Regions from separate parts of the Nonomuraea sp. NPDC050022 genome, predicted to be linked through region 1. Evidence: riboswitches for the same ligand, from Rfam matches in the RefSeq annotation. Region 1 holds a riboswitch; each other region holds the start of a gene.

What was found. Region 1 has a riboswitch for cobalamin ahead of ACIBO2_RS33545 (CbtB-domain containing protein). Riboswitches for the same ligand answer to the same signal wherever they lie in the genome.
Region 2: another riboswitch for cobalamin. It lies ahead of ACIBO2_RS58605 (ribonucleoside-diphosphate reductase subunit alpha); the one in region 1 lies ahead of ACIBO2_RS33545 (CbtB-domain containing protein).
Region 3: another riboswitch for cobalamin. It lies ahead of ACIBO2_RS09105 (ABC transporter substrate-binding protein); the one in region 1 lies ahead of ACIBO2_RS33545 (CbtB-domain containing protein).

Annotation. Positions count from the first base shown of each region.
Region 1 covers NZ_JBITKE010000008.1:260,069-264,320, forward strand. Annotated here, with positions in the region: gene ACIBO2_RS33540 (M28 family peptidase) at 1-1,121, shown strand, start outside; cobalamin riboswitch at 1,099-1,228, shown strand; gene ACIBO2_RS33545 (CbtB-domain containing protein) at 1,263-1,451, shown strand; gene ACIBO2_RS33550 (CbtA family protein) at 1,460-2,197, shown strand; gene ACIBO2_RS33555 (histidine phosphatase family protein) at 2,204-2,851, shown strand; gene ACIBO2_RS33560 (VWA domain-containing protein) at 2,890-4,252, shown strand, end outside.
Region 2 covers NZ_JBITKE010000030.1:11,462-15,713, forward strand. Annotated here, with positions in the region: gene ACIBO2_RS58595 (SAM-dependent methyltransferase) at 1-111, shown strand, start outside; gene ACIBO2_RS58600 (tripartite tricarboxylate transporter substrate-binding protein) at 217-1,182, shown strand; cobalamin riboswitch at 1,187-1,381, shown strand; gene ACIBO2_RS58605 (ribonucleoside-diphosphate reductase subunit alpha) at 1,509-3,803, shown strand; gene ACIBO2_RS58610 (ribonucleotide-diphosphate reductase subunit beta) at 3,829-4,252, shown strand, end outside.
Region 3 covers NZ_JBITKE010000002.1:557,054-561,305, reverse strand. Annotated here, with positions in the region: gene ACIBO2_RS09120 (cytochrome P450) at 1-804, shown strand, start outside; gene ACIBO2_RS09115 (SDR family NAD(P)-dependent oxidoreductase) at 801-1,616, shown strand; gene ACIBO2_RS09110 (Gfo/Idh/MocA family oxidoreductase) at 1,914-2,777, shown strand; cobalamin riboswitch at 2,785-2,905, shown strand; gene ACIBO2_RS09105 (ABC transporter substrate-binding protein) at 2,978-3,937, shown strand; gene ACIBO2_RS09100 (iron ABC transporter permease) at 3,949-4,252, shown strand, end outside.

The DNA.
Region 1 (4,252 bases):
TGCCACCCACTCCCACGCCGACCTCGACCAGCGGCTGCGAAGCGGCGGACTTCGCCGGGTTCATGGCCGGCCGTATCGCGCTCGTCCAGCGCGGCACCTGCCCATTCGTCACGAAGGTGCAGAACGCGGCCGCGGCGGGTGCGACCGGGCTCATCATCTTCAACGAGGGTCAGCCGGGTCGTACCGACGCGTTCCCGCTGGACATCGGCGAGTGGCGGGGCGGGATCCCCATGGTGTTCGCCGACTTCGCCGTGGGCAACGAACTCGCGAGCACGCCGGGCGCGAGCGTACACCTCAAGGTCGACGCCAACCTCGTCCTCGGCAGCACGGACAACGTGATCGCCGAGACCCGCTTCGGCGACCCGCGCAATGTCGTTATGGTGGGCGCGCATCTCGACAGCGTGACGGCGGGGCCCGGCATCAACGACAACGGCTCGGGCAGCGCGGCGATCCTGGAGGTCGCCGAGGAGATGGCGCTCTACCCGGTCAAGAACAAGGTCCGCTTCGCCTTCTGGGCCGCCGAGGAGATCGGGCTGCTCGGTTCCGATCAGTACGTCGGGTCGTTGTCGCAGGCGCAGCGGGACCGCGTCCGGGTGTATCTGAACTTCGACATGGTGGCCACGCCGAACTACGCCTACAAGCTGTACGACGGGGACGACTCCGACAACGTCGGCTCCCCCGCCGGTCCGCCCGGTTCCGCCGAGATCGAGAAGCAGCTGGCGGCGTTCTACGGCTCGCGCGGCCTGCCCACGGTGGGCACGGACTTCGACGGGCGCTCGGACTACGGGCCGTTCATCGCGGTCGGGATCCCGGCCGGCGGCATCTTCACCGGCGCCGAGGGGATCAAGACGGCCGCGGAGGCGGCGCTGTTCGGCGGGACTGCCGGGGTCGCCTACGACGCCTGCTACCACCAGGCGTGCGACACCATCGCCAACATCAACGCCACGGCGCTGGACGTGGACGCGGACGCCATCGCCGACTCCGTCGCGCGATACGCGTTCAACCTCCGCTCCATCCCGCCGCGAGTGGCACCCGCGACCAGCCGTGCGCGCTTCACACCGTCAACGTCCGGCTTCCTCGATGTGTTGACGCGAACGGGAGGAAAGGATACGTTCCGGTAGATTTCACGGTTGTCCAAGGGAAATCCGGTGAGATGCCGGTGCGGACGCGCCACTGTATCCGGGACGTAGATCCCGGGAGCCAGGTCGCTTGGGCCTCCGTGACCTCATTTGTTGGGACGCGTCATCCCTGAGGAGGCACTGATGAGTGGTCTGTCCGCTCCTACCGTCATTCCGTTCCCCCGTCTGCGGCTGTGGTTGCTGGCCGTACCGGTACTGCTGCTGGTCGCCTACCTGGTGCTGATGGACAACGGCGCCATCTCGCAGACGGGTGCGTACCTGCACGAACTCATGCACGACGGGCGTCACCTGCTCGGCGTGCCCTGCCACTAGACCCAGGCATGGTACGCACCCTGCTGGTCAGGGGCCTGCTTCTGGGCCTGCTGGCCGGATTGATCGCGGGCGGCTTCGCCTTCGCCTTCGGGGAACCGCAGGTGGACAGTGCGATCGCACTGGAACAGGCGCACGCCGCGCAGGAACCTGGCCATGACCACGGCGAGGAGGAACTGGTCAGCAGGCCGGGCCAGAAGGCCGGGCTCTTCCTCGCCACCGGCCTGTACGGGCTGGCCGTGGGAGGGGTCTTCGCCCTGGTGTACGCGGGTCTGCGGGGCCGGGTCGGTCCACGGTCGGAGGGCGGGCTGGCGCTCGCCGCCGCCGGGTCGGCGTTCGGGGCGGTGATCCTCGTACCGTTCGTGAAATATCCGGCCAATCCGCCGGCTGTCGGAGACCCGGAAACGATCAACAGCCGGACCGCCCTCTATGTCGTGATGATCCTTGTCGGCCTGGCCGCGATCGCGATCGCGGTGGCGACCGCGCGCCGGGTGACCGCCGGGCCTTGGGCGCGGTGGGTCGCGGCCGGGGTCGCGTACCTGGTCCCGGTGGTCGCCGCGTGGCTGCTGCTGCCGACCGTGGACGAGGTGCCCGAGGGCTTTCCTGCCACGTTGCTGTGGCAGTTCAGGCTCGTGTCGTTAGGGACGCAGCTCGTTTTCTGGACGGCCTTCGGTGTGCTGTTCGGGTGGGTGAGCGACAGGGCGGCGCGGCGGGGGGCCGTACCCGCGACCGCCGCCTCGCCGGGCTGAGCCGGCGTGCTGTTCGTCCGGCACGCCAGCACGCCGGGGATGCGGACCGCCTGCTTTCCCGGGGCGGATGAGGACGCCGACCCGTCGAGCCTGGCCAGGGCACACGGCTTGGCCAGGGCACACGGCTTGGCTTCGGTGGTGGCCGACTCGATGGCTGTCGGCTCGGCGGCGACCGGCTCGGCAGTGACCGGCTCGGCGGCGGGCGGCTCGGCGGCGGTCGACTCGGTGGCGTGGGTCGCTCCCAGTGCCGCGGCGCGGCAGACCGCCGCCGCGCTCGGCCGGGAAGCGTGCGTGGTCGCCGCGCTCGCGGAGGCCGATCACGGCCGGTGGCGCGGCCTGCCGTACGGACGGGTCGCGCGGGAGGAGCCGGACGCGCTGGCGAGCTGGCTGGCGGATCCGGACGCGGCGCCGCACGGCGGGGAGAGCCTGACCGTGCTGGCGGCGCGGGTGGCCGACTGGCTCGACTCGGTGCGCGGGGAGCCCGAGGCGGTCGCCGTCTGCGACGCGGGCGCCATCCGGGCGGCCCTCGGCCATGCGCTGGGACTGGACCCAGTGCACTCCGCCCGTTTCGATCTCGCGCCGCTGTCCGTCACTGAGCTGACCGTCACGCGAGGCGGCTGGCGGGTCGCCCACGTCAACCGGAAGATCCTTTAACCGGAAGATCCTGTCTTGAACGTACGGAAGGTCCTGTCTTGATCGTCTCGTATCCGTTCAGCGCCGTCGTCGGGCTCGACGACCTGAAGCTGGCGCTGGTGCTCAACGCCGTCTCGCCACGGGTGGGCGGTGTGCTGGTACGGGGTGAGAAGGGCACCGCCAAGTCCACCATCGTGCGCGCGCTGGCCGCCCAGCTGCCCCCGGTGAACGTGGTGCCGGGCTGCCGGTTCGCCTGCGATCCGGCCGCGCCCGACGCCGAGTGCCCGGACGGCCCGCACGAGCCGGACGCCCAAGGGCTTCGCCGTCCGGCCGCGTTGGTGGAGCTGCCGGTCGGCGCGTCGGAGGACCGCCTGGCCGGCTCACTCGATGTGGAGCGGGCGCTGACGGAGGGGGTGAAGGCGTTCGAGCCGGGCCTGCTGGCGGCCGCGCACCGCGGCGTCCTGTACGTGGACGAGGTGAACCTGCTGCACGACCACCTGGTCGACCTGCTGCTGGACGCGGCGGCCCTGGGGACCTGCTACGTGGAACGGGAGTCGGTCTCGGTCCGGCATCCGGCCCGGTTCCTGCTGGTCGGGACCATGAACCCGGAGGAGGGTGAGCTGCGTCCGCAGTTGCTGGACAGGTTCGGGCTGACGGTGCAGGTGAAGGCGTCCAGGGATCCGGTGGAGCGCGCCGAGGTGGTACGGCGCCGGCTGGCCTTCGACGCGGACGCCGAGAAGTTCGCGGCCAGGTGGGCGGCCGAGGAATCGGCGCTGGCGACCAGGATCGCCCAGGCCCGCGGCCGGGTGTCCGGCGTGCGGCTGCCCGACGCGCGGCTGCGGCAGATCGCGACGGTGTGCGCGGCGTTCGAGGTCGACGGATTGCGGGCCGACCTGGTCACGGCGAACGCCGCCATCGCCCATGCCGCCTGGCATGGGCGCGAGGCGGTGACGACCGAGGATGTACGGGCGGCGGCCCGCCTGTCGCTGCCGCATCGGCGGCGGCGCGACCCCTTCGACGCGCCGGGACTGGACGAGTCGCTGCTCGACGAGCTGCTGGAGAGCACGTCGGAGGATGAGGATCCGGACGATCCGGAGGGTCCCGGTGGCGGGGGTCCTGACGCCTCCGGGCCTCCTGACGTCTCCGGGGCTGCTGACCATTCCGGGCCTGGGGAGGACGGCCGCCCGGCGAGCGCCGCGCCACCGGCGGGTGACGGCGAAACACCGATGCGCGATCAGCCGACCGGTCCCTCCGACGGCGGGACGATGGATGATGGCCGCGTCCCGAACGACGGCCGCGTGCCGAACCACGGCTGGATGCCGAATTTCGGCTGGATGCCGGATGGCAGGGGGTCGGCGAAGCAGTCGGCCGAGGCTGGGCAGCCACCGGACGCCGGGGGCACACGCGAGCAGGAGCCGCCGG
Region 2 (4,252 bases), on a different contig from region 1:
GAGCCGGGCCTGGTGCACGCCCCCGACTGGCGTCCCGATCGGCCCAGGCTGGTCAGCGAGCCCTCGCTGCCGTCGTACCTGCTCGTCGGTGTGGGCGAGAAAACTTCATAGTTCTTCCCGACTTTTCGTGATCCCTGATAATGACAACCCTGATGTGTAACAGTGCGTTAAGTGTCAGTGACCTGGGGTAGTTATGGGGTGCGAGGGGAGGACGCCATGCGCCGACGGGGGTTCTTCGCGCTCGGCCTGGCGGTGGCGGCCTGCGCGACAGGATGTGGCACGGAGGGGAGCCTCGGCGGACGCGCCGTCAACGCGGCCGGCCTCTCGGGCCGGTTCGCGATCGTCCCCGGCGCCGGACGCTGGGCCCGCGTCGCCAAGGCGCTCGTCAAAACCGCCCGCGACGCCGGTTTCCCGGTCTCCGGCACGCCGCCCGTCACCCGGATCACCGTCACCGGGTTGCCCGCGCTGGCCGCGACCGAGCTCAACAACGGGCTGTCGCTGCTCGACACCGCCACGCCGCTGGCCCGGCTCACCGGCCAGATCGAGGTGGTGGTGGTGCCCGCTCACTCCAAGTTCACCACCTTCGACCAGTTCGGCGCGCAGCTGGTGGCCCACCCCGACCGCACACCGCTGACGGGCGGACCGCAGGGCGAGCCCGACCACCTGCTGTTCGGGCTGATCGCCAAGGGCCTCGGCGCCGACACCCGGCAGGTCGACTACACCGGCTTTCCCGGCAGCGTGGAGGCCGCGGCCGCGCTTCTCGGTGGCAAGGCCGCCGCGGCGACCGGCACGCTCGCGGACTGGCGCCGTGCCATCGGCAAGGGCCAGGTCAGGGTGCTGGCCGTCTCCAGCGCGCGCCGGGTGGACGGCGTGGAGGCGCCGAGCCTGCTGGAGTGCGGCGTGCGGGTCGACTTCGCCGACTGGTGCGCGGCCGTGGGGCCCGAGGGGATGTCCGAGGACGGCAAGGCCGTCGCCATCCGGCTCTGCGACGAGGTCACGGAGTCCGCCTCCTGGCGGGCGGCCTGCCGGGCGGAGGGATGGACCTCGATCCCGCTCAGCGGCGACGACTTCGAACAATGGCTGGCCTCGGAGATCGGCAGGACCAGGGCCGTGCTCCGCGATCTGGGCATGCTCGACACCGCTGACACAACATGCTGGGGTAGTTGCGCCAAGGGCCACTAGATGTAGGATTCTGCTCGTCGCTGGTTCGCCCCTCGGGGCGGAGCAAAAGGGAACCCGGTGCGATTCCGGGGCTGCCCCGCAGCGGTGAGCGGGAACGACCGCCGTCACGAGCACTGGACCTTTCCGGGAAGCGACGGCCAGTAGGAACTATCGACCATGCCCGCGAGCCCGAAGACCTGCCGGTGACGTTGGGGGAGCCAGCCGGCTCTGCCCATCGAAGTGTCCATGGCCTCGAGGGAGGGCCGGGGGCGTCGGCGGCCGGGGAGTCCAGGGGCCGTCGTGCTCTCACGCGCCCTCACGGGGATGAGCTCGCGAGGAGAGAGCACGTGACGCAGATCATTGAGGCCGATCACCAGCCGGCCACGGTCGATCACCAGCCGGCCACGGTCGACCAGCAGCCGGCCACCGTCGGCCGGCAGTCGGCGACGGTCGATCGGCAGTCGGCCACCGCCAAAAGCGCCGATCGGCGGCTGGCGATCGAGGAGGCCGCCGCCCGGGTGATCACCGATCCGGCCAACTCCCGGATCGCCGCCCGGCTCCTGGCCGAGGAGATCGCCGACGAGGCGGCCGGGCACGGCGTGCGGACCTTTTCCGAGTCCATCGCCGCCAGCCACGCCGCCGGGCTGATCCAGGACTCGCTCGCCGCCTTCGTCGGCGCGCACGCCGCCGAGCTCGACGCGCTCGTCTCCGGCGACGCGGACGACCGCTTCGAGTACTTCGGGTTGCGTACGGTCTACGACCGCTACCTGCTGCGGCACCCGCGGTCGCGGACCGTGCTCGAACGGCCGCAGCACTTCCTGCTCCGCGTGGCCTGCGGGCTGTCGGAGACGGTCGCCGAGGCCGCCGAGCTGTACGGCCTCATGTCCACACTGTCGTACCTGCCGAGCTCACCGACGCTGTTCAACTCCGGTTCGCGCCGGCCGCAGCTGTCGTCGTGCTTCCTGCTCGACTCGCCGCGCGACGAGCTGGAGTCGATCTACGACCGCTACGGGCAGGTGGCCAGGCTGTCGAAGTACGCCGGGGGCATCGGCATCGCGTGGACCCGGGTGCGCTCGCGTGGATCCCTCATCAAGGGCACCAACGGGCACTCCAACGGCATCGTGCCCTGGCTGCGTACGCTCGACTCCTCCGTCGCCGCCGTCAACCAGGGCGGTCGCCGCAAGGGCGCGGCCTGTGTCTACCTGGAGACCTGGCACGCCGATATCGAGGAGTTCCTGGAGCTGCGCGACAACACGGGCGAGGACGCCCGGCGTACGCACAACCTCAACCTGGCCAACTGGGTGCCGGACGAGTTCATGCGGCGGGTGGAGGCCGACGAGGTCTGGTCGCTGTTCGACCCCAAGGAGGTCCCCGACCTCACCGACCTGTACGGCGAGGCGTTCACCCGCGCCTACCGCGCCTACGAGGCCGACGGCCGCTACACCCGGCAACTGCCCGCCCGGACCCTCTACGGCCGGATGATGCGCACCCTCGCCCAGACCGGCAACGGCTGGATGACGTTCAAGGACGCCGCCAACCGCACCTCCAACCAGACGGCCCGGCCCGAGAACGTCATCCACCTGTCCAACCTGTGCACCGAGATCCTCGAGGTCACCAGCGACGGCGAGACGGCGGTATGCAACCTCGGCTCGATCAACCTCGCCGCCCACCTGACCGGCGAAGGCGTCGACTGGGCCCGGCTGCGCACGACCGTCCGTACGGCCGTACGTTTCCTGGACCGGACCATCGACCTGGGCTTCTACCCGACCACTGAGGCCGAGGCGGCCAACAAGCGCTGGCGGCCGATCGGGCTCGGCGTGATGGGCCTGGCCGACGTCTTCTTCGCGCTCCGGCTGCCGTTCGACTCGCCCGAGGCGCTGGGGCTGTCGACCCGCGTCGCCGAGGAGATCGCCCTGGCCGCCTACGACACCTCCGCCGACCTGGCCGTCGAGCGCGGCCGGCATCCGTCGTACGAGGAGACCAGGGCGGCGGGCGGCGTCCTGCACCCCGACCACTACGGCGCCGCCGCGTCGCCGCGCTGGGCCGAGCTGCGCGCGAAGATCGCCACGACCGGGCTGCGCAACTCGCTGATGGTCGCCATCGCCCCGACCGCGACCATCGCCTCCATCGCCGGGTGCTACGAGTGCATCGAGCCACAGGTGTCCAACGTGTTCAAGCGCGAGACGCTGTCGGGGGAGTTCCTCCAGGTCAACCGCTACCTGGTGGCCGACCTGCAGGCTCGCAGGCTGTGGACGCAGCGGATGCGCGACGACCTCAAGCGGGCGGACGGCTCGGTCCAGGAGATCGCGGGCATCCCCGACGACCTCAAGACCTTGTACCGGACGGCCTGGGAGCTGCCGCAGAAGGCGCTCATCGACCTGGCCGCGGCACGTCAGCCGTACATCGACCAGTCGCAGTCGCTCAACCTGTTCATGGCCAGCCCGACGATCGGCAAGCTGTCGTCGATGTACGCCTATGCCTGGAAGCAGGGCCTGAAGACCACCTACTACCTGCGCTCGCGCCCGGCCACCCGGATCGCCCAGACGACGATCGCCCAGACCACGACCGCGCAGACGACGATCGCGCTCGACGCCGTCGCCTGCTCCCTGGAGAACCCGGAAACCTGCGAAGCCTGCCAGTAGCAGCCCCCTCGAACGGAGACCCCCAATGCTGCTCGACCCCGGCATGGACCTGACCCTGCGTCCCATGCGTTACCCGGACTTCTACGAGCGCTATCGCGCCGCGATCCGCAACACCTGGACCGTCGAGGAGGTGGACCTGCACTCCGACCTCGCCGACCTGGCCAGGATGACGCCGCAGGAACGCCACCTGATCAACCGGCTGGTCGCCTTCTTCGCCACCGGCGACTCCATCGTGGCCAACAACCTCGTGCTCAACCTCTATCAGCACGTCAACGCCCCCGAAGCGCGCCTGTACCTCAGCAGGCAGCTGTTCGAGGAGGCCGTGCACGTGCAGTTCTACCTGACGCTGCTCGACACGTACCTGCCTGACCTGGAGGAACGGGTCAAGGCGTTCGCCGCCGTCGAGCACATCCCGTCCATCAGGGACAAGGCGGACTTCTGCTTCCGGT
Region 3 (4,252 bases), on a different contig from region 1:
GCGCCCAGGGGCGAGGCCGACTTCGTGTCCGAGATCGGGCACGAGCCGTCGATCAAGCTGACCGCCCGGTTCATCGGGGTTCCCGAGTCGGACGAGGGTTTCGTACAGGCGCATGTGAAGGACTGGTTCCAGCTCTTCCTGTCGCCGCAGCCGCCAGACCGCCAGCTCGAACTGGCCGACAGTTTCCTGACCTATCTGGATTACGTGGATCGGCTGGTCGCGGCCCGCGCCAAGGAGCCGCGCGACGACTTCACCTCGCTCATGACCTCGCTGATCGGCTCCGAGCTCAGCCATCGCGAGGTGGTGGAGCTGATCTCCACGATCCTGCTCGGTGGCAACGACACCGTGCCGAACCAGCTCGCCAACAGCGTCCTGCGGCTGCTGCGCGAGGACGCCTGGCCGGTCGCGCCGCCGCTGATCCAGAACGCGGTCGAGGAGTGCATGCGCATCGACGGCGCCTCCCTCGGGTCGTTCCGGTACGCCACCACCGATATTTCACTCCACGACGTGATAATTCCGGAGAAGTCGTTGGTGCTCCTCTCCACCGACTCCGCCGCCCACGACGAGACCGTCTTCCCCGACCCGGACCGGTTCGTCATCGACCGGGCCAACGCCGACGCCCACATGGTGTTCGGTTACGGCATCCACTTCTGCGTGGGCGCCGCGCTCGGCCGGCTGCAGCTTCGGACCGCACTCGACGTGCTCGGCCGCCGCCTGCCCTCGCTCAGGCTCGCCGACGAGCCCATCGTCTACCGCAAGTCCATCGTGGGCCGGGGACTGACGGCCCTGCGGGTGACGTGGTGAGTGCCGCGCCGGGCCGGTTCGATGGGCGGGTGGCCCTGGTGACGGGCGCGGGGTCGGGCATCGGTGCGGCGTGCGCGTCGCGCCTGGCTGCCGAAGGTGCCTGCGTGGGCGTCCTGGACGTGCGCGCGTCGGGCGCCAAGTCGATCGCCACCGCCATCCGCGCCAGAGGCGGCACGGCCACGGCGCTCGTCTGTGACGTGTCGGACGAGAAGCAGGTGGCCGAGGCGATCGGCGACCTGGTCACCTCGTTCGGCCGCCTGGACGTCGTCCACTCCAACGCGGCCGCGCTCGACCCCGGCACCTACGGCCGTGACCGCGACCTTGAGGACCTCGACGTCGCCGTCTGGGACCGCACGATGGCGGTGAACCTGCGTGGCTGCCTGCTCATGGTCAAGCACGCGGCCCCCGTGATGGCCGAGGGCGGCGCGTTCGTCGTCACTTCGTCGGTCTCCGGCCTGCTGGGCGACGTCGCGCACGTCGCGTACGGCACCTCGAAGGCGGCGCTGACCGGTTTCGTGCGCTACGTGGCCACCAAGTACGGCTCGCGCGGCATCCGCTGCAACGCCGTCGCGCCCGCGCTGGTCCTGACCGACGCGGCCGCGCAGGCCCTCGGCCGGGAGCGGCTGGCCGACAAGGCGGCCGAACGGCTGCTGCCCTGGGCCTGCACCCCGGACGACGTGGCCGACCTCGTCGCCTTCCTCGCCTCGGGTGAGTCGCGGTGCATCACGGGACAGACCATCGTCATCGACTCCGGCACGATGGCCCACCGCCCTGAACACGCCCTGCGCCAATGGCGCGACGCGGCGGGGTGATGCTGGTGCGGTGACCACCGGGATTCCCCTGGGGTGGTTCGTCACACGACCGTCTCGATCCCAGTGACGGTCTGTCGTGCTTGGGGTCCTTGTGGGGGAGGCCCTTGCGGGGTGCGGAGGAAGTCGGTCCGTGGTGGTTGGGGTCCTTTCAGGGATGCCCCTGCGGGGGAGCGGAGGAAGGCGGTCCGTGTGGCAGGGAGCCCGTGGAGGGACACTCCTGCGGGGGAGTGGAAGACCGGATGCCCGCAGAACATTCCTAGGAACCGCATTAAGGTTGTGGCGGATCAAGGGGGATGAATGGAGCCGGTGTCGGTCGGGTTGGTCGGGGCGGGGCCGTGGGCGGAGCGCGCGCATGCGCCCATGCTGGTCAACAGTCCGCATCTCCGGTTCGCCGGCGTGTGGGCCCGGCGCCCGGAGGCTGCCGCCCGGCTGGGGGCGCCGGTGTTCGAGCGGGTCGAGGAGTTGTTCGAGGCGTGCGAGGCCGTGGCGTTCTGCGTGCCGCCGGGCGTACAGGCCGAATTGGGGGTGCGCGCGGCGAAGGCCGGGAAGGCGCTGTTGCTGGAGAAGCCGCTCGCCGACTCGCTGGAGAACGCGCGGCGGCTCGCCGACGCCGTGCGTGAGGCCGGTGTGGCCTCCCAGATGGTGCTCAGCATGCGTTATATGAAGCAGGTCAGGGAGTTTCTGGCGCGCTGCGCGGAAATCGAGGCGTTCGGCGGTCACGCCGCGAACATCTCCAATGTCCTGCTGGGCGGCCACCTCTTCGGCACCCCGTGGCGGCTCGAGCGCGGGGCGCTCCTGGACGTCGGGCCGCACGTGATCGACCTGCTCGACGCCGCGCTCGGCCGGGTGACCGGCGTGCGCGCGCACGGCAACCCGCTCGGCTGGACCGGACTGCTGCTCGATCACGAGGGCGGCGCGGCCAGCGAGGCGTCGCTGTGCATGGCCGCCGCCGGTGACCTGCCGCCGGCCAGCGTCGCGGTGTTCGGCAGGACGGGCAGCGTGACGCTGATGCCCAGTGATGACGACGATCCGTTCGAGACCATCGCCGAGGAGTTCGCGCGGACCGTACGCCAGGGCGGCGGGCACCCGCTGGACGCGGCCCACGGGCTCAGGTTGCAAGAGATCATCGCCGAGGCGGAAGCCCAATTGGGCACCCCTTGACTTAACGCCCATCTGGCGCATTGATAGCGTCTGTCCGACGCGCAGAGTTGCAGCGAAGTCCGGTGCGAGTCCGGCGCTGTCCCGCAACTGTCATAGCCAGGTCGCCTGCCTCCGCGCTGACGTCATCAACCCTCGTGGAAAAGGGTGATCCGTCGCTCTCCAGCGGGTCTCTCGGTTCCGACAGTGTGAAAGGACTTCTCGTGAGGCCCGTACGCACGGCCTTCGCGGGCGCGCTGCTGGGAACGCTCGTTCTGGCCGGATGTGGTCAGACCAGCACTACCACCACCCCGTCCCCCGCGAGCCCCACCGGTACGACCGGCTCGACCAGCTCCGCCGCCTTCCCCGTAACGGTCGAGGCGGGCAACGGCAAGGTCGGCATCGCCAAAAAGCCGGAGCGGATCGTCTCGCTCTCCGCCAGCCACACCGAGACGCTCTTCGCCATCGGCGCGGGCCCCCAGGTCATCGCGGTGGACGACCAGTCCAACTACCCGGCCGGCGTCCCCAAGACCGACCTGTCCGGCTTCAAGCCGAACGTCGAGGCCATCGTCGCCCAGAAGCCCGACCTGGTGATCGTCTCCAACGACATCGACGGCATCGTCGCCAAGCTGGGCAAGGTGAACGTGCCCGTCCTCCTGGAGCCCGCCGCCACCAAGCTCGACGAGGCGTACGACGAGATCACCGACCTCGGCGCCGCCACCGGCAACACCGAAAAGGCCGGACAAGTCGTGACAGGCATGAAGACATCCCTCGACAAGCTCTCGGCGAACGCCCCCAAGAACAAGAAGCTCACCTACTACCACGAACTCGACCAGACCCCCTACGCGGCGACGTCCAGCACGTTCATCGGGCAGATCTACGCCATGTTCGGCCTCACCAACATCGCCGACAAGGCGCCGGACCCGGCGGGCGGCTACCCCAAGCTGTCGGCGGAGTTCGTCGCCCAGGCCGACCCCGACCTGATCTTCCTGGCGGACGTGAAGTGCTGCCAGCAGAGCAAGGACACGCTGGCCAAGCGCCCCGGCTGGAAAGGACTGTCGGCGGTCAAGGGTGACCAGGTGATCCAGCTCGACGACGACATCGCCTCGCGCTGGGGCCCGCGGGTCGTGGACCTGGCGCAGACCATCAGCGACGCCGTCGGCAAGGCGGCCACCCGCCAGTGAGGTCCAGACCGATGTGGACGGCGGGCGCGCTGGCCGTGCTCGCCGTCTCCATGGTCGCCGGGCTGCTCGGCGGGGCCGCCGACATCTCACCGTGGCAGGTGGTGCTCCAGGTGCTCGACTGGCTGCCGTACGTACACGTGGACTCGGGGCTGGCCCCCGTGGAGCAAGGGCTGCTGTTCGAGCTGCGGCTGCCCAGGGTGCTGGTGGCGGCCGTGGTCGGCGGGCTGCTGGCCATCGCGGGGGCCGGCTACCAGGGGGTGTTCCGCAACCCGCTGGCCGACCCCTACCTGCTGGGCGCCGCAGCCGGAGCCGGGC